Regions from separate parts of the Pseudoalteromonas sp. 20-92 genome, predicted to be linked through region 2. Evidence: predicted binding sites of a transcription regulator. Region 2 holds the regulator's gene; the other holds the start of a gene.

Region 1 (7,576 bases), on a different contig from region 2:
ACCGCTCTGTTGAGCGGTTTTTTATTGCGTGGCGTTTATTTCAGTGCAATAAAATTGTAATACAGGCTTGCTACTTTATTATTCTTATCAAATTATAATTAGAGTCCGACGTGACCGTACAACACAAAGTTTTAGAGTATATTTTAAATAATGCTGAAATAACGACATTATTTCAGCCTATTTTTAATATATCTAATCAAAGTATTATTGGTTACGAAGCGCTCAGTCGCGGTCCTAAAAATAGTCCACTTGAAATGCCGAATAAGTTATTTGAAGTGGCTCATCAGCATGCATTAATTTCAGAACTTGAATTATTATGTCGCTCTAAAGCAATCGAAAACTTTGTAAAATTAAACCTCCAAGGCAAGCTCTTTTTAAATGTAAGCCCTAAAATTTTACTCGATCCGTGTCACCCCAAAGGCGAAACGTTGCATTTAATTGAGCAATTTGGATTAGCTGCGAACAGAGTTGTGATTGAGGTTACTGAGCAAGAGAAAGTTGATGATGGGTTTTTACTTTTAAAAACAATTGCTCATTATCGAGAGCTTGGTTTTACCATTGCTATTGATGATTTAGGCGCTGGCTACTCAGGGTTAAAGCAGTGGTCTGAGTTATGTCCAGATTTTGTAAAAATAGATCGCTATTTTATTGATTTTTGTGATGAGAGTGACGTTAAAAAAGAGTTTTTAAAATCAATCACTATACTTGCTAAAGCAACTAATACAGCCGTTATTGCAGAAGGTATTGAGCGTCCGGAGGAGCTGGCGTTAGTTGAGAGCTTAGGTATTAGTAACGTACAGGGATTTTTACTCGAAAGGCCCAGTTTACGACCAAGTTATGACTTTAGTTCTGAGCAAATACAAGCACTAACATTTAAAGCAAAGGCGCTCTGTGAGCAATCAATGGCAATAGGGTATCTTGCTTTAACTCAGTCAGCAATTGATAGCGAAACACGCTGTAAGGATGCTCACAAGCTATTTGAGCAAGACAAATCAATTATTAGTATCCCAGTATTAAATCAAGATGACCAGCCAATTGGTTTACTTCATAAAGATCAGCTAACGGAAGTATTTGCGGCCCCCTACGGGCACGCACTTTATGATAAACGCCCAGTTACAGAATTAATGGACAAGCAACCATTAGTCGTTGACGAGAATCAAATGCTTGATGTCGTAAGTAAGCAAATAACAGATCAGGATTTTGATATACGCAGGCATATAGTTATTACACGCAATAATAAATACTTGGGATTAGCGCCCCTGAGAGATATTTTAAAACATATTACCGAAGAAAAAATTCGCCACGCACAGCACGCTAATCCGCTTACTATGCTACCAGGTAATGTTGCTATAAATGAAGCTATAGAGCAAAGGCTGCGTAATAAGTTAAAATTTTCATTAGCTTATATAGACCTAAATCACTTTAAACAATTTAATGACTTATATGGTTATGCCAGCGGTGATAGTGTAATTAAATTATTAGCCGATGTAACAGTGCAAGCTTGCACAAACAGTGCTAACTTTGTAGGACATATTGGCGGTGATGACTTTATGGTTGTGTTTGACCAAAGTGATGCAGTTACAATTTGCAATACAATTATTGAACGGTTTGAATTGCAGTCACAGCTATTTTTTACTCCTGAGCATATTAAAAGCAAAGGATACTGGGCTACAAATCGCGAAGGTGAAAAGCAATTTGTCCCTTTACTGACCTTATCGATTGGTTTGGTTGAACCTGATTTACAACAGTGTAAAAATAGTCATCAAGTAGCTGCATTAGCGACTGATGCTAAAAAAGAGGCAAAACGATACCGTCATAGCTATCTTTTTATCTGTAAGCGAAGAAGGCCTACACCAGCGGTGGTGCGTTTAGCAAATAGTAAAAAGGTAGTTTAACAAAGTAGGTGATTATTATGTTGCCATTTAAGTATCTGGTTAGCGTTGTAAGCTTGTTTGTGTGTAGTGCTATAGCAAGCGAAGTCAATATTATTAATGTCCCTCAAGATCAACACTCGCATTTTACGCGTGACGACTACCTCAATGAATTACTCTCAAAAGCACTTATAAGAGCCGATTACTCAGCTGAAATAAATTTAGTGCCAGTTCACCCTCATCAACAACGAAATCTTATGGCACTTGATGGGAACGCCCTTGATTTATATTGGAGCATGAGTAGCCCTGAGCGAGAGTCGTTGGCGATTGCAATTAAAATCCCTTTATTTAAAGGGTATATTGGTAAAAGAGCACTGCTTACGAATACAAAAAATGTAGATAAATTTAAAGGCATTACCTCTGTTGAGCAATTATCAATGCTTATTGCAGTGCAAGGTCATGATTGGCCTGACATGCGGATATTAGTTAACAATGGACTAAGTGTTAGGCCACTTTCTAATTTAAACTCGATGTTTGCATTAACAAGTCAGGGGCGGATTGATTATTTTCCGCGCTCATTCATCGAAGTTAATTCAGAGCTTATGGATTTAAAAGATAAGAATTTAGTAATAGTGCCAGATTTATACATTAGCTATCCAACTGGGCTTTATTATTTTGTCTCAAAAAATAAACCCGAACTGGCTCAAGCGATTGAAAAAGGGCTTAAAATCATGCAAAAAAATGGTGAATTTGATGCGCTATTTTATGAGTACTTCGCGACAGAGCTTAATTCATTACCTTACACAAAAGGTAAAACAATAGAGCTTAAGCTTGATAACCCTTATTTTTAGACACAAAAAAAGGAGCCTGTGCTCCTTTTTAGTATACTGTTGTACCAATCTACTTAGGTAGGGAAATTTAATTCGTTAAATTGTTCAAATACTTATGCAGATTAGTATTAGTAGCATTAAATTAGCGAAGTAACGACTCAGTTAATACTGGGCGAATTTCACGAATAATCGCTTGAGTCAATTTTGGTGAACCACAGATGATATTACCGCTGTGGCTATAGTTATTACCACCAGCAAAATCTACAACCATACCGCCGGCTTCTTTAACCATTAGTTCGCCCGCTGCAGAATTCCACGGTTTTAAACCAATTTCAAAAAATCCATCAACACGACCCGCTGCAACGTATGCCATATCTAGTGCAGAACAACCTGCGCGACGAATATCAGCAGTGTGTACAAACAATGCTTTAAACGCTTCAGTGTATGCATCCATGTGGTTTTTATTTTTGAAAGGGAAACCAGTAGCAAGTACAGTGCCCGCAAGAACGGTAGTTTTGCTTACACGAAGACGTTTGCTGTTAAGCTGAGTGCCTTGACCACGAGAAGCAGTGAAAAGCTCACCACGAATTGGATCATAAATAACAGCTTGGTCCAAACGACCTTTAACTTTAAGTGCGATAGAAACCGCGTAATGAGGGATGCCTTTGATGAAATTAGTTGTTCCATCGATAGGATCTACAATCCATTGGTAATCATCATCCTTGCCTTTATGCTCACCTAACTCTTCACCAACAATCGAGTGAGTTGGGTAAGATTGTAAAATAGTGTCACGAATTACGGCTTCAGCTTCTTTATCAATGTTAGTTACTAAGTCGTTAGCGCCTTTTTGTTGCACTTCAACTTTTGATAAATCTTCACTTGCGCGAAGTAAAATTTTGCCTGCGTTACGCGCAGCGCGAACCGCAATGTTTAACATTGGATGCATGGAGTTACCTTTGGGTTGTAAAAGAACGTTTATATATTTCAGCCGGCGTATTTTAGCGATTTCTGCCATAAAGTAAACAATAAACCCTAAATACTTTTGTGTGTTTTTTATACTTTATTGTTCTGCATATATATTTGCGGCTGTATAAAATTTAAATAAATCTAAAAAACCACTTTACCTAAAGTTAACTTGAGGTTTTATTGTGTTTGCATACTCAATCAAGAAGGACACATTATGTATTTAGAACATGTCAATTTAGTGGTTAATAATATTGAGGATATGATTAAATTTTATCAAGCGGTATTCCCTCATTGGTCAATCCGAAGTGAAGGTAGGGGCACTTGGCATGGTAAACCAAGGCGCTGGGTGCATTTTGGTGATGACACACAATACATTGCAATGAGCGATCATGGTGAAGGTGAAAACCGAGATTTAGCAGGCCATCAATTAGGTTTAGCGCACTTTGCTTACGTTACCCAAAATTTAGATGCAGTAGTAAAGCGTTTGCAACAAGTTGGTTTTAAAATAGATAAACAAGGCGGTGACAACCCATTTAGAAAAAATGTTTATTTTATCGATCCGGCTGGATTTGAAGTAGAGTTTGTAGAATATTTAAGTGATATACCAAGCGAGCGAAATAACGATTTATAATAAAACGTCAGGCAGTAACTTAGGCTTATTTATCTTTCGAAGTTGAATTTTAAGCCGTGTGTTTGGTTTTTAGTAGAACACACCTATGTGGTGTGCTTATTCCCTATAAATAGGTAATAACAACGTATAAATGCCAAACACAGGCTAACGAAAGGCTCTACCTAGGACTGCAGTTAGCACTGAAAATAGTTGCTTGAGATAGATTTATTATCCAGAGTTCAGGTTATTTAGGTTACAAATCTCGGGCAGCAATTAAACGCACCTAATTAAGGCAATATCTGACCTTAAAGGTTAATCGACTCTAACGCGCTGCTAGATAAATTATAATGAGCGGTTATTATTAACGCCAAGTTGTGTTTTTAGCTCGTTTGCAAAGCTCATAAACTTCTCTTTTATGGTGCGTTTTATTTTAACTTCAACCGACCCCATTACTGCTTTACCTTCAATATGAATAGTGGGTCCTTGGCGCTTGTTAAGCGATACCGACTTGTTTTCAAGGCTGCTTAAAATACAAAACATTTTAGAGACTACATTTACATGCTCTGGTACATAAATTTCATCGCTACCAAAAATACAGTTAACGTGAATCGTTACATTTTGATGGGTAAAAATGGCATCAGTAAAATCAAGCACTACAGAGCCCATAAAATTGGTTAAGTATATATTTTTTGGCACAACCCATTGGCCGCTGCGCTCGTTAGAACCCAAAATGCTGCGTAGCGTAAAATCATCATCGCTGTTTTGCTGTGCACTATAATGTGGAGTAAATTGCGATTGTTTTTCTGCTTTATATTGCTGATCGGTATTAAGTGTTAAGTCTTCAACTAGGATTAACAAAGCTTCATTACTACTTGCATCCATAGCCTCATCTAAGCGTCTTTCAAATGCATCCACTGAAATAACGCCATGGCTGTAATTATAAATTAATTGATCTATCACTTGTTCACGTACTTGCTCTATTGGGCGGTCTTCAACTTTTACAGACATGGGTATTCCTTATTATATTTACTATTGGTGGTGAGTAAGCAAACGGCGTACCAAATATAATTTCAATAATTATCAGAGGCTTAATTTTTCAGTCTGTTTTTAGTTTTGTTATATTAACGATAGATTAACCAAAACAGCAATTATCTAGCTATTTTCACAATGTGAGAAAGTTTTACCGATGAGTCTGTAAATAGTTACACGGCTATAACATGAGATTAGTTGATTTAAATTTCCAACCCATTGAATTTAAATGTTAAATTTAGTTGGCCTAAAGTTCGCATTAGTTAAAGTGTCTTTAATCAAAAGGAGAAAGATTATGAAAACATTTAACAAATCTATTATCGCGGCTTTAGTTCTTGGTACTACGGCTATGAGTGCCCAAGCAAACAGCTGGGAAAACGAAAGTAAAGATGCTTGGATTGATGGTAAGGCAGAAACAGTGCTACTTATGAACACTAATCTAAACAACTTTGACATTAACACTGATGTAAAAAATGGCAAGGTAGTACTTACAGGTAAAGTTGATAGCGAAATTGAAAAAGAGTTAGCAGAAGAACTTGTACTTAGCCTAGATGGCGTATCCGATGTTGAAAACAGCCTGACTGTTGTAAAAAACATGGATACCAAAAACACAGACAAAGACATGATGGATGATGGTGATAACGACCTAACAGACGCTAAAATCACCACCGTAATCACAACACGCTTCCTATTTGACTCGGAAGTTGGTGGTACAGACATTGATGTTGATACCGATAACGGTATTGTAACTCTAAACGGTTCTGTAGAATCTGAAGCTGAAAAACAGCTAGCGGTTAAAATTGCCAAAAATGCAGAAGATGTGCGCGACGTGGTAGATAAATTATCTATCGTTGCTGAATAATGCACTATACTCAAAGCCCAGTGAATCTGGGCTTTTTGTTTTTTAATTTTAAAGGAGTTAAGTTATGGATATCATTCGTATAATATTGTCAGTTTTATTACCGCCACTAGGTGTATTTTTGCAAGTAGGCTTAGGTATGCATTTTTGGTTAAATATTTTATTAACACTGCTAGGTTATTTCCCAGGGTTAATACACGCCATTTATATTATTGCTAAAAAGTAACGTTGTGTTATTTGTATTATTAGTTGTGTAAGTCAATTTTAAATGCAGCTTAAAGAGGCACTTTTAATTGGCTTGCATGAATCCCTTCTCCTAAATTCCTCATTTTTGCACATTACTCCCTCATAAAAGATTACTATTTAAGCAGTTAGCTTACTGATTGTTAAAATAAAGGTTTTTAGTAGTGACAAGCCCCCAAAAAGTTTTTATACTGCAACCCGCTTTAGTCGCTCTGTGACTGAACGCTTCAAAAATTAACTGCCTAGCAGTTATATAAAAGTTGGCCCCTTAGCTCAGTTGGTTAGAGCACACGACTCATAATCGTTAGGTCCCCAGTTCGAGTCTGGGAGGGGCCACCACTTTTACAAGCTTTCCAAGTAAATATCTACTAACCTAAATTACTCTGTGCTACCTCTGTGCTACTTTTACAATAGCAAAATTAATAAGAGTTTGTAACTTTTTAGGTTGGGATAGTATTGTCTTAATGCATTCATTTATCTTTATTAATTAAAATAGTCATACATTAAGTTAGTATCTTTCGTGAGCGGGGCTAACAATGTAATATCTATTGTATATGTAAATGCTTAGGATATATCATTGGGAATTGATATTTGTAGGGCTCACAAAGTAAGCTTGAATGAAACTCACGAACAGAGGTTAGTTACAAGCATAGAACGCAATCCTGTTGAGTCTTTAAAAGAAAACCTTTTGGTCAAGTGTGTATACAGACGAACTAAATACGGTGATTATCAAAGGGATGGTAATCCTTTTATCTATGCTCTTAAGCGGAAGTCACCATATTCAATTACGAACAGTGAGCTTTTTCGTTTTAGACCTAGTTTTAAAGAAATACTTTTCAAAATGTGCCAAGATATTGATGTGGATTTTGTTTTAGGGGTGCCTTCTTCTCATCAAATTGTATCTCACTTTGGGAATCGTGTTGCTCGACAAATACGAGCGGTATACATAGACGATTACTTTTCAAAGCAGACTGTAGGAGATGTCCTTAGCACTTTTAGTCTCACTTCAGTTAACGACAAGCATAAAAAAGCTGTAAAAAAAGTACTATCTACTTATAAAAAGCTTGATGCTAACGAAGAAGTATCGCTAAAAAAAATTGAAAATAAGATTCGTCATTATTTTGAGCCAGTAAAGATTAACCCCAGTTACTCTGGGGTTAATATAGAT
Region 2 (7,576 bases):
GCTGTATGGTTTGGCTTTGGTACCCTTATTTTGCACAAACAAATATGACAGCTCAGGTTGAAGCTGAAGTTATCGCTAAGCCTGATTATATTGCTATTGAGCTAAAACAAACGGCCTATGATGAAAATGGTAAAATTAATCATAAAGTTACAGCTGCTAAAATGGAATTATATCAACAGTTAGGCTTTACCTTTTTTGAAAAGCCCATTTTCACCTTATATAACGAAAAACAAACATGGCGAATAAATGCAGACGAAGCAACGTTATATGAAGGAAAACAATTAATTTTAGAAGGTAACGTGGTTGCCAAGAATCTTACTGATAATGCAATGATAGACAAGATTAATGCGGATAATATTCAAGTAGATATAAAACTACTCACGATGCGTTCAGAGCAACCCGTTATTGTTACGGGACCCAATTTAAAGATCACCGGTAAAGGCCTTGAAGCCGATTTAAAAACTGAAGTGATAAAACTTATTAACCATACGCGAACTATATATTATGACCAATAAAATTTCAAAAATACTTATTATTCCGACACTTATACTAGCTTTCAACCTTAGCGCTGCTGAACAAGCGATTCAACCTGCAGCGAATCAAATATCAATAAGTGCCGACAAACAAGAAGGCCAATTAAAAGAAAACGTCGGAATTTTTGAAAAAAATGTTGAGATTATTCACGGCAACCGCCGTATTACAGCCGACCGTTTAGAAGTACATAAACGTGATGAATTAGGCGATAATAAACAGCTACTAATTGCAACTGGTAGCCCTGCATATTTCGAAGAAAAACAAACTGATGGCACTATAATGAGCGCCAGCGCAAACGAAGTTCGTTATGATGTAGCTAAACGATTTTTAACCCTTATTGGCGATGCACAAGTATCGCAAGCGGGTCAAAAAATAAATGCCAAGAGTATTACTTACGATATGCAACAGCAATTAATTAGCGCTGAAAAAGACGAAAACTCAACCGATCGTGTGCATACTATTTTAGTACCTATTGAGACTAAAAAAGAAAAAAACGATAAAGGTCAGCCATGAGTACATTAAAAGCAGAACTATTAGCTAAAAGTTATAAAGGCCGCGAAGTTGTAAAAAATGTAGGTCTGGAAGTAAAGGCTGGCAGCATAGTCGGGTTACTTGGCCCTAATGGTGCAGGTAAAACCACAACGTTTTATATGATTGTAGGCCTTGTACCTAGTGATAAAGGCAAGATTTCTATCGACGATAACGATATTACTCTTTTACCTATGCATAGTCGTGCTAGATTAGGCATTGGTTACTTACCCCAAGAATCATCAATTTTTAGAAAGCTTACTGTTTATCAAAATTTAATGGCTATTTTAGAAACACGTAAAGAGCTAAATAAGCAAGCAAGAGAAGACACACTTAACAATTTATTAGATGAATTTAGTATTCAGCACATTCGTGATAGCCAAGGTATGGCATTATCAGGAGGCGAGCGTCGCCGAGTTGAAATAGCGCGAGCACTAGCCGCTGATCCTAAATTTATATTGCTTGATGAGCCTTTTGCTGGTGTTGACCCTATTTCAGTGTTAGATATAAAGAAAATAATTGAACATCTTAAAAATCGTGGTATTGGTGTGTTAATTACCGACCATAATGTAAGAGAAACTCTTGATGTTTGCGAAAAAGCCTACATAGTTTCTCATGGTGAGTTAATTGCATCAGGCACTCCAGAACACGTATTAAACGATAAAACAGTACGTGATGTTTATTTAGGCGAGCAATTTAGGCTGTAACATTTACGCCATGTCTTTAAGCATCTGCTAGTATTAATTATAACAACATAAAAGGATTGTTAGAGATACATGAGGCAATCATTACAGCTGCGCATGGGCCAGCAACTTACAATGACTCCACAGCTGCAACAAGCAATTCGCCTGTTGCAACTCAGTACATTGGATCTCCAGCAAGAAATACAAGAAGCACTCGACAGCAACCCCCTATTAGAGGTTGAAGAACAAGATTACGCCGAAGATTCTGCTGGTAAAAACGAGCAAAAAGCAGATAACGACGATGTCACTGTTAGCGCAAATGCTGATGATGTTCCGAGCGAATATGAGCAAGACAGTGGTGAAGCACTTGCTAAAGATACGCTAGGTGATGAAATGGCTATGGATGTTAGTTGGGATGAATATATGAGCGCAGCCCCAGCGTCATCATCAGGACCAATGCCTGAAGATGAATCTATATACCAAGGCTCCTCAACTGAAACGCTCCACGAATACCTAATGTGGCAACTACAACTGACTCCCTTTAGTCCTACCGATGAAGCGATTGCGATTGCGATTGTTGAAGCCGTCGATGATTCGGGTATTTTAACGCTGAGCTGCGAAGAAATTTTAGAAAGTTTTAATCAAGAGAACGAAGAAGACAACGAAGTTGAACTTGACGAAATAGAAGCTGTTTTAAAACGAATTCAATTGTTTGACCCTGTTGGTATTGCAGCACGTAGTTTACAAGAATGCTTATGTATTCAGCTGAACCAATACGATAAAGAAACACCCTATATTAATGAAACAAAAATGATTTTAACCGAGCACATTGATCTATTAGCTGCTCGCGACTATCGTACATTAATGAAAAAAACAAAGCTCAAAGAAGAAGAGCTTAAAGAAATAATGACTTTAATACATACTCTTAGCCCAAAACCGGCGGATACTATAGTTAGAGAAGAATCTGAGTATGTAATTCCTGATGTATCGGTGAAAAAAATAAAAGGTCGCTGGGTTGTTGAACTAAACCCAGATAGCATGCCTAAAATCAGAGTCAACAGCCAATATGCAGCAATGTCACGCACCGTTAAATCAAGTGGTGATAGCCAGTTTATTCGCTCGCATCTACAAGAAGCTAAATGGTTTATTAAAAGTTTAGAAAGTAGAAACGATACACTATTAAAAGTAACTAATTGTATTGTTAAGCAACAACAAGGTTTTTTTGAGCATGGCCCCGAAGCCATGAAACCAATGGTTTTAAATGATGTAGCAGAAATGGTCGAAATGCACGAATCAACTATTTCACGCGTAACAACTCAAAAATATATGCATACACCTCGCGGTATTTTTGAGCTTAAATATTTTTTCTCAAGCCATGTAAGTACTGAAAATGGAGGCGAATGCTCATCAACAGCAATACGCGCTCTCATTAAAAAATTAATCGCAGCAGAAAACTCAGCAAAACCATTGAGTGATAGTAAAATTGCAGATATATTAGCTGAGCAAGGAATAAAAGTAGCGAGACGTACAATCGCAAAGTATCGCGAATCTCTAGCTATTCCACCGTCAAATCAGCGAAAAAGTTTGATTTAAGACGCTAAACAAAGAGGGTAATGCTTATGCAACTAAACTTAACTGGTCGTCACGTAGAAGTAACTGATTCATTAAGAGATTATGTAAATACCAAATTTGCGAAGCTAGAAAGACACTCAGATCATATTAATAATGTTCATGTCATTCTTGATATAGAAAAATTAAACCAAAAAGCTGAGGCAACGATTCATGTAAGTGGAGCTGAGTTATTTGCCTCTACTGAACATCAAGATATGTACGCCGCCATTGACTCGCTGATTGACAAGCTCGATCGCCAAGTTATTAAACACAAAGAGAAGCTTGCTCGACACTAATATTATGAAATTAAGTTCACTTATATGCCAGGACTGCAGCAGAGCTGCGGTCCTTTTTAATAGTAAAAAAAGAATTTTAGAGTTCATCAGTCAACTTGCTCATGACAAGCTCCCATATCTTTCTCAACAAGATATTCTCAGCGCCTTAATGAATAGAGAAAAACTGGGAAGCACTGGTATAGGAAGAGGCATTGCAATCCCTCACGGGCGAATGAGCGGCGCAGAAGAGCCTTTAGCACTCGTATTAGTAAGCGAAACACCTATTAATTTTGATGCAATAGATAATCGCCCTGTTGATATATTTGTTGCACTCATCGTACCTGATGGCGATAACCAGCAGCACTTAAAGACGCTCGCAACGATAGCTGATAAACTAAATAATAAAGATTTTTGTAAACAGTTACGCAGCGCAAAATCAGATACTGAACTGTATCAAGTTATTGTAGAACAATCGTAATTAACATAATGGGTGATAAATGGAATTAATTATCATAAGTGGCCGTTCCGGTTCTGGAAAATCGGTTGCTTTACGCGTAGTTGAAGATTTAGGTTATTATTGCGTAGATAATATTCCAATTAATCTGCTACCTTCTTTAGTGAGAAGTGTATCTGATAACTACGACAAAATTGCAGTTAGTATTGATGTCCGTAATTTACCAAAAGAGCAAGATGAATTTAACGATATCCTTGAATACTTACCTGGCTTTGCTAAACCGACTCTGTTTTATCTAGACAGTGAGGATCAAACATTAATTAAACGTTTTTCTGAGACTCGCCGTCTACACCCGTTATCAGTTGACTCATTACCTCTTGATTTAGCAATAAAAAAAGAAAAAGAACTTCTCGATGTTCTCACTACTCGCGCTGACTATATGATCGACACGAGTGATTTAAGTGTTCATCAACTTGCTGAATCAATTCGTGAAAAAATTCTGGGTAAAAAAGATAAACAACTCATTGTTACTTTTGAGTCATTTGGCTTTAAACACGGCATTCCTAAGGAAGCTGATTATGTCTTTGATGCACGCTTTTTACCGAACCCACATTGGGAGCCAGAATTAAAACCTTTAAATGGCTTAGACCAACCCGTAAAGGATTACTTAGCCAGCCACAGCATTGTCCAAAAGTTCACTTGGCAAATTCAAACTTTTGTACAAACATGGTTGCCACATTTAGAGCGAAATAACCGTAGCTACTTAACTATTGCTATAGGTTGTACTGGTGGGCAACATCGCTCAGTATATTTAGCACAAACGATTGGTGAAAGTTTTTCGATGACACATCCAAATGTAAAAATCCGCCATAGAGAACAAGAAAAATAACTCATTCAAAATAATCATCTGTTCAGCTTAGGTAGAGTAACTTATGCGTTTAGAAGACACTTTTTTAATAAAAAATAAATTAGGACTTCATGCAAGAGCCGCAACAGTATTAGCGCAACTTGCTATTAAATTTGATGCCTCAATCATGATATATCAAGATGATAAAGAAGCGCCTGGGGACAGTGTATTGGCTTTAATGCTACTGGAAAGCAGTCAAGGAAAAGAGGTGAAAGTAGTGTGTGAGGGCCCTGATGCCGAACAAGCTTTACATGCCGTTGGTCAATTGATAGCACAACGCTTTAATGAAGAAGAATAGCACTTAGCTAAAAACCGAAACTAAGATAAACTAAATGTGGTTAATTACCCCATTAATAAACCTCCCTATCCATAGTTATATAAAAATCAATAAGGACGCCAATGCCTGAAGCTTTTGAACAAGACTATCCACTACAACAATTAAAACAAGTGACAAAGTCGCTTAACAGTGGTCAATTTGTTCAAGTTAGGCGGATGTTAGCAAAAACAGCTCCTTGTGATACCGCATTATTATTAGAGTCATCGCCGCATAAAATTCGCCGACTACTTTGGCAGTTGGTTGACCCTGATGTACAAGGTGATGTTCTTGAAGAGCTTTCCGAAGATGTTCGTTTAGGCATTATTGCCCAAATGGAACCTGAGCACATTGCAGCCGCAACTGAAGACATGGGCCACGATGACTTAGGTGAAGTACTCCGTAGTTTACCAGACACCGTTTATAAAGACGTTGTCAGCGCTATGGATATTCAAGACCGTGAACGTGCAACACAAGCACTTTCATATCAAGAGCGTTCAGCTGGCGCGCTAATGAACACCGATACGGTAACCATTCGCCCTGATGTAACGCTCGATGTTGTACTTAGATATATTAGGCTACGTGGGGAGCTACCAGAAGGTACAGATGATCTATATGTTGTTGATAAACACAACTGTTTTATAGGCGCTCTATCACTGAGTACGTTATTAACGAACCCACCTGAAAAAATTGTTCGCGATTTAATGGATGAAGATTGTGAATCAATCCCAATTTCAATGGATGAAAGTGAAGTCGCGCAACTATTTGAGCGCCATAATTGGATATCAGCACCTGTTGTGGATGATAACGATCAATTACTTGGTCGTGTCACTATCGATGATATTGTTGACGTAATTCGAGAAGATGCAGAGCATAGTTTACTAGGCTTAGCCGGTCTAGATGATGAAGAAGATACCTTTGCGCCAGTACTCAAAAGCTCTAAAAAGCGCTCAGTTTGGTTAGGTGTCAATTTACTAACCGCACTTGCAGCGGCCTTTGTTGCTAGCTTTTTTGAAGGAACACTAGATGTTTTACCTATTTTGGCGGTACTAAACGGTATTGTCCCTTCTATGGGTGGCGTTGCAGGAAGTCAATCGTTAACGCTTGTTATACGCGGTATTGCGGTAGGCCATATAAACCAAACAAACCAACGCTTTTTAATGATGAAAGAACTTGCCATTGGTGCATTAAACGGTATTTTGTGGTCATTATTAATTGCAGGTGTTATTGCCCTATGGCAATGGGACTTTATGCTTGGTGGTGTACTTGCCTTCGCTATGTTTATGAACTTAGTCGTGGCTGGTGTGGCTGGCGCAAGTATTCCAATAATACTTAAAAGAATGAATATAGACCCCGCACTTGCAGGGAGTGTGGTGCTAACCACTGTGACAGATATTGTTGGTATATTCGCCTTTTTAGGAACTGCTACCTGGTTGCTGGTATAAATTAGAAATTTTTGCAAATAACTAAAGTAAAAAATACTTAGGGTAAAGCTGCAACTATGACAACGAATATCAAGAATAAAAAAGAGACACCTAAAAAAACGCTAAAACAAAAAGGGTTATCAATATTAAAAAGTGTATTGGTATATGGCTCTATATTTTTCGTCATTTATACTGCCGTCAATTGGTGGCGACAACCTGTCATGCCAGCAAATCCTCAATTACAATTAACAGATTATAAAGGGCAAAACATTGATTTAGCAGCAATGAGCCAAGATAAACCAACCCTTGTGTATTTTTGGGGAACTTGGTGCTCTATTTGTAGTATTACCTCCCCTGCCATAAACGAACTCGCAAACGAGAATAATTATCCTGTCGTGAGCATCGCAATAAAATCAGGTTCTGATCAAGAACTACATAACTATCTAAATGATCATGGCTACAGTTTTACGACCGTCAACGATCAACACAGTGAGATATTTACCGATTGGCAAGGGCAAGTCACGCCATCTTATATAATCTTAAAAGATAATAAAATGACGCAAGGGCTAACAGGTATTCAGCCGTTATGGTCACTTAAATTACGTTTGTGGTTATCATCAACGTTATAAGGAAGAACTGACTGCAAATATATAGGCACTAAATACGCGCAGCTCAAAGAGGGGGCTCTAAAAGCTCACTCTTTATCATCTACAATAATATTGATAATAAAGAGCAAGGTTAACTCAACTTACGTATTACGAAGGCTGAAAAGCGCGTATCGCAATTAAACTAATAACTGGCAGATTGAATTACTAACGTGTACTTTGACGATTACCACCTACTTTTG

What was found. Region 2 encodes sigma-54, which starts transcription at its own class of promoters, with help from an activator protein. Its sites were predicted from a motif close to GTTGGCACGNNNNTNGNNT; they were not measured.
Region 1: the regulator sigma-54 is predicted to act here: its motif matches at 5,322-5,340, upstream of NRL14_RS15250 (LiaF domain-containing protein).

What each region holds. Positions count from the first base shown of each region.
Region 1 covers NZ_JANJGQ010000019.1:82,681-90,256, forward strand. The annotation lists gene NRL14_RS15230 (GGDEF domain-containing protein) at 111-1,895, shown strand; gene NRL14_RS15235 (ABC transporter substrate-binding protein) at 1,913-2,722, shown strand; gene suhB (inositol-1-monophosphatase) at 2,844-3,647, opposite strand; gene NRL14_RS15245 (VOC family protein) at 3,882-4,298, shown strand; gene NRL14_RS15250 (LiaF domain-containing protein) at 4,620-5,285, opposite strand; gene NRL14_RS15255 (BON domain-containing protein) at 5,602-6,168, shown strand; gene NRL14_RS15260 (YqaE/Pmp3 family membrane protein) at 6,233-6,391, shown strand; tRNA gene NRL14_RS15265 (tRNA-Ile) at 6,671-6,747, shown strand; gene NRL14_RS15270 (phosphoribosyltransferase) at 6,986-7,576, shown strand, end outside.
Region 2 covers NZ_JANJGQ010000004.1:22,428-30,003, forward strand. The annotation lists gene lptC (LPS export ABC transporter periplasmic protein LptC) at 1-515, shown strand, start outside; gene lptA (lipopolysaccharide transport periplasmic protein LptA) at 505-1,047, shown strand; gene lptB (LPS export ABC transporter ATP-binding protein) at 1,044-1,769, shown strand; gene NRL14_RS05340 (RNA polymerase factor sigma-54) at 1,839-3,338, shown strand; gene hpf (ribosome hibernation promoting factor) at 3,365-3,652, shown strand; gene ptsN (PTS IIA-like nitrogen regulatory protein PtsN) at 3,657-4,109, shown strand; gene rapZ (RNase adapter RapZ) at 4,129-4,974, shown strand; gene NRL14_RS05360 (HPr family phosphocarrier protein) at 5,018-5,290, shown strand; gene mgtE (magnesium transporter) at 5,392-6,750, shown strand; gene NRL14_RS05370 (protein disulfide oxidoreductase) at 6,807-7,358, shown strand; gene NRL14_RS05375 (YgiQ family radical SAM protein) at 7,542-7,576, opposite strand, start outside.